DNA from 2 places in the Vibrio sp. T3Y01 genome. Region 2 is predicted to be linked to the other one. Evidence: predicted binding sites of a transcription regulator. Region 2 holds the regulator's gene; the other holds the start of a gene.
The links. Region 2 encodes MetJ, which represses methionine synthesis genes. Its sites were predicted from a motif close to TTAGACNTNTANANGTCTAA; they were not measured.

Region 1: the regulator MetJ is predicted to act here: its motif matches at 939-958, upstream of metH (methionine synthase).

What each region holds. Positions count from the first base shown of each region.
Region 1 covers NZ_VTXJ01000007.1:1,292-3,502, forward strand. The annotation lists gene F0232_RS09175 (sodium:proton antiporter) at 1-838, opposite strand, end outside; gene metH (methionine synthase) at 1,007-2,211, shown strand, end outside.
Region 2 covers NZ_VTXJ01000021.1:15,878-18,088, reverse strand. The annotation lists gene F0232_RS19205 (malic enzyme-like NAD(P)-binding protein) at 1-867, shown strand, start outside; gene metJ (met regulon transcriptional regulator MetJ) at 1,049-1,369, opposite strand; gene F0232_RS19195 (O-succinylhomoserine (thiol)-lyase) at 1,578-2,211, shown strand, end outside.

The sequences.
Region 1 (2,211 bases), on a different contig from region 2:
CTTTTGAGAAGCCTATAAAGCGAGTCCAGTTACCAATCATGATGCCTGATACCACCATAGCTAATGGACCTGATACGTGGAGGACTTCAGCAAAAGCATAACCCGCAGTAGGGACACCAATAGTTAGTAGCAATTCCATTGAGTGGTCATCAGTATTACTGATTAGGTAGTGGAATATAAGACCTAATGCAAAACCATAAACGATACCGCCAATAGCCTCTTGGACAAATAGCATAGTCACACTGCCAACTGTCGGTGCTTCTGTACCAAATGCAATGGTGAATAGAGTGACGAAGATTACCAAGCCAAAACCATCGTTAAATAGCGACTCACCTTCAATCTGAGTCGAGATTCGTTTTGGGGCATCGAGTTTCTTTACAATGGCTAAAACAGCGATTGGATCGGTTGGTGAGATAAGAGAACCGAACAGTAAGCAGTAAATGAGATCGAATTGGATGCCGATGAACTGACAGAATCCATAAAGAACAAAACCAATAAAGAAGGTCGAGAATAGAGTCGCACCGAGTGCGAGTACTGTGATTTCCCATTTTTGGTCTTTAAGGTTTGGGAGTTTGATCCCTAAGCCGCCAGCAAATAGTAGGAAGCCTAATATCCCTTTAAGTAGGAAGTCTTCAAAATTAATACTGGCAACCGTTTCAGAAGCAATGTCGGCTAATTGAAACCAGTTGTTTTGGCCCGCAATGATAATTAAAAGAGACAGCATCATTGAGCCTGCTGTGATGGCGATGGTTGTTTGCATTTTACCAATTTTGCTATTAACAAAGGCAATGAGCATGGCTGCAGCAGACAAGAAGCATAAGGTGTAATAGACCGACATTGGGGTACCAACATGTAACAAAGTATGAATATGAATTTTCGTTGTCTCATGCTCAAATAGCAAACACTTTTTGTCAGGACTCGGTAATCAATTTCCTCTTTTAGACGTCTAGACTCCTTTTTAATGTGTGATAGGATGGAAGCATAATTAAAGGAATGAGGTTGTACCGTGGGAAGTAATGTAAGGCAAAAGATTGATGCTCTGTTGAAGCAACGAATTTTACTGATTGATGGTGGCATGGGTACCATGATTCAGGACTATAAATTGGAAGAGCAAGACTATCGTGGTGAACGCTTTGCGGATTGGCATAGTGACTTAAAGGGTAACAATGACCTTTTGGTACTTACACAACCTAAGCTTATCAAAGATATTCATTCGCAATATTTGGAAGCTGGGGCAGACATCCTTGAAACCAATACTTTTAACGCTACAACCATTGCTATGGCCGACTACGATATGGAAAGCCTTAGTGAAGAAATTAACTTTGCAGCAGCCAAGTTAGCACGAGAAGCCGCTGACGAATGGACTGCAAAGACTCCTGAAAAACCTCGTTTCGTTGCCGGCGTCTTAGGCCCAACAAACCGCACTTGTTCTATCTCTCCAGATGTTAATGATCCGGGTTATCGTAATGTGAGTTTTGATGAGTTAGTCGAGGCCTACTCTGAATCGACTCGCGCGCTGATCAAAGGTGGCTCAGACCTTATTCTTATCGAAACCATCTTCGATACACTCAATGCTAAAGCGTGTGCTTTTGCAGTTGAATCTGTTTTCGAAGAAGTAGGCATCACTTTACCGGTCATGATCTCCGGCACTATTACTGATGCATCAGGTCGTACGCTTTCAGGGCAGACGACCGAAGCTTTCTATAACGCCCTTCGTCATGTTAAGCCTATCTCGTTTGGTTTGAACTGTGCATTAGGCCCTGATGAGCTGCGTGAGTATGTTGGCGAGATGTCTCGTATCTCAGAGAGTTATGTTTCTGCTCACCCTAACGCTGGCTTACCTAACGCATTTGGCGAGTATGACCTTTCACCGGAAGACATGGCTGAACACGTTAAAGAGTGGGCTGAAAGTGGTTTCTTGAACCTGATTGGTGGCTGTTGTGGTACTACGCCAGAACATATTCGCCAAATGGCAGAAGCGGTTGAAGATGTAACTCCTCGCCAATTGCCGGACCTACCTGTGTCGTGTCGTTTATCCGGTTTAGAACCTCTGACCATTGCTAAAGAGTCTCTGTTTGTAAACGTGGGTGAGCGAACGAACGTGACCGGTTCTGCACGCTTCAAACGTTTGATCAAAGAAGAGCTTTACGATGAGGCATTGAGTGTTGCTCGTGAGCAAGTCGAAAATGGTGCACAGATCATCGATATCAA
Region 2 (2,211 bases):
GCAGATACATTCGGCGGTATCAACCTAGAAGACATCAAAGCACCAGACTGTTTTGAGATTGAACGTCGCCTGATTGAGCGTTGTGATGTACCAGTATTCCACGATGACCAACACGGTACTGCGATCGTAACAGCAGCAGGTATGCTGAACGCGATCGAGCTTCAAGGTAAGAAGCTAGAAGAGTGTAAGATCGTTTGTTTAGGTGCTGGTGCAGCAGCGGTTGCGTGTATGGAGCTACTGATTAAGTGTGGCGCTCAGCGTGAGAAGATCTACATGCTTGACCGTAAAGGTGTGATCCACACTCGTCGTGATGATCTGAACGAATACAAAGAGCTATTCGCAAACAACACAGATAAGCGTACGCTTGAAGATGTTATCGAAGGTGCTGACCTATTCTTGGGCGTATCGGGTCCTAACCTGCTTCCAGCTGAAGCACTAACATTAATGGCTGATAAGCCAGTTGTGTTTGCATGTTCAAACCCAGATCCAGAGATCAAGCCAGAGCTTGCTCACGAAGTTCGTTCTGACCTTATTATGGGTACAGGCCGCAGTGATTACCCTAACCAAGTAAACAACGTACTTTGTTTCCCATTCATTTTCCGTGGTGCACTTGATGTGCGTGCAAGCGAAATCAATGACGAAATGAAGCTAGCAGCGGTTAAAGCGATTCGTGAACTAGCGAAAGAAGAAGTGCCAGCGGAAGTATTAAAAGCAGCGGGTGAGACGTCACTTGAGTTCGGCAAGGGTTACATCATTCCTAAGCCAATGGACCCACGTCTACTTCCTCGCGTAGCGAAAGCAGTAGCAGAAGCGGCCGTTGAATCTGGCGTTGCGCGTATCGAGATGCCTGCTAACTATATGGCATAGCAGCATATGGCGTAGTCGCTTGTTATAGCGGTTGCTCCATAGAGCACAAATAATAAAAAACCGACTCATCTGGAGTCGGTTTTTTTTATGTCTCTTATTCACAGAATACTGATAAGACGAATCAGTAATGTGAACATTCAGCTAAAGCGAATCAATATTGAAGGCAGTGACTGAGTTATTGTTATTCTTCGTCAAACGCTTCGAACTCGATGCCCATCTCTGTCATCAGTTTTTTCACTTCAGCAGGAATATCATCTGGGCGGTCTTTACGAAGGTCTTCATCTGTTGGCAGTGGTTGGCCTGTGTACGCATGTAGAAAAGCTTCACACAGTAGCTCACTGTTTGTTGCATGGCGCAGGTTGTTGATCTGGCGGCGAGTACGCTCGTCAGTAAGCACTTTTAGCACTTTTAAAGGGATAGAAACTGTAATCTTCTTTACTTGTTCGCTTTTCTTTCCATGCTCAGCATATGGGCTTATGTATTCACCATTCCAGTCGGCCATTGCGTACCTTCATCACTTTAGTTGTTAGATTAAATTAATAGTGGTGATTTTAGCGGGATTTACCGCCATAAGCAAAGACATATAGACGTCTAGAAGTGTTGACGTCTCACGTTTATGAAAGTAAAGTGAATAACATATATCTAACACAGCCGCAAAATGCCGACAAGCAGCTGTGACTCTCAGACGCAAAACTTGTAAGGAAGCACCTATGAGCAGCCGGAAGCCAGCAACAATCGCAGTACGTACTGGTATCGAGTCAGACACGCAACACCATGCCGTTGTCCCACCTATTTATCTTTCGACTAACTATGGTTTTCCCGCTTTTGGTGAAGTGCCAAAGTACGATTACACCCGTTCAGGTAACCCAAACCGCGGTTTATTAGAAACGGCACTGTTTGAGCTTGAATCGGGCAAAGGTGCAGTGGTTACTAACTGCGGTACTTCTGCACTTAACTTATGGGTTTCCGCTTTCTTAGGCAGTGATGATCTGATTGTCGCACCACACGACTGCTATGGTGGTACTTACCGTCTGTTTAACACTCGCTCACTAAAAGGTGACTTCAAAGTTCTGTTTGTTGATCAATCGGATCAAGCGGCACTGGATGCGGCGATCGCGCTTAAGCCAAAGTTGATCTTAATTGAAACACCATCGAATCCTTTAGTTCGTGTAGTTGATATTGCAGAAACTTGCCGTAAAGCGAAAGAGGTTGGTGCTCTGGTTGCTGTCGACAATACATTTTTGACACCAGTGTTCCAAAAGCCTTTAGAGCTGGGTGCGGATTTTGTTATCCACTCAACTACTAAATATATCAACGGACATTCAGATGTGATTGGTGGTGTGG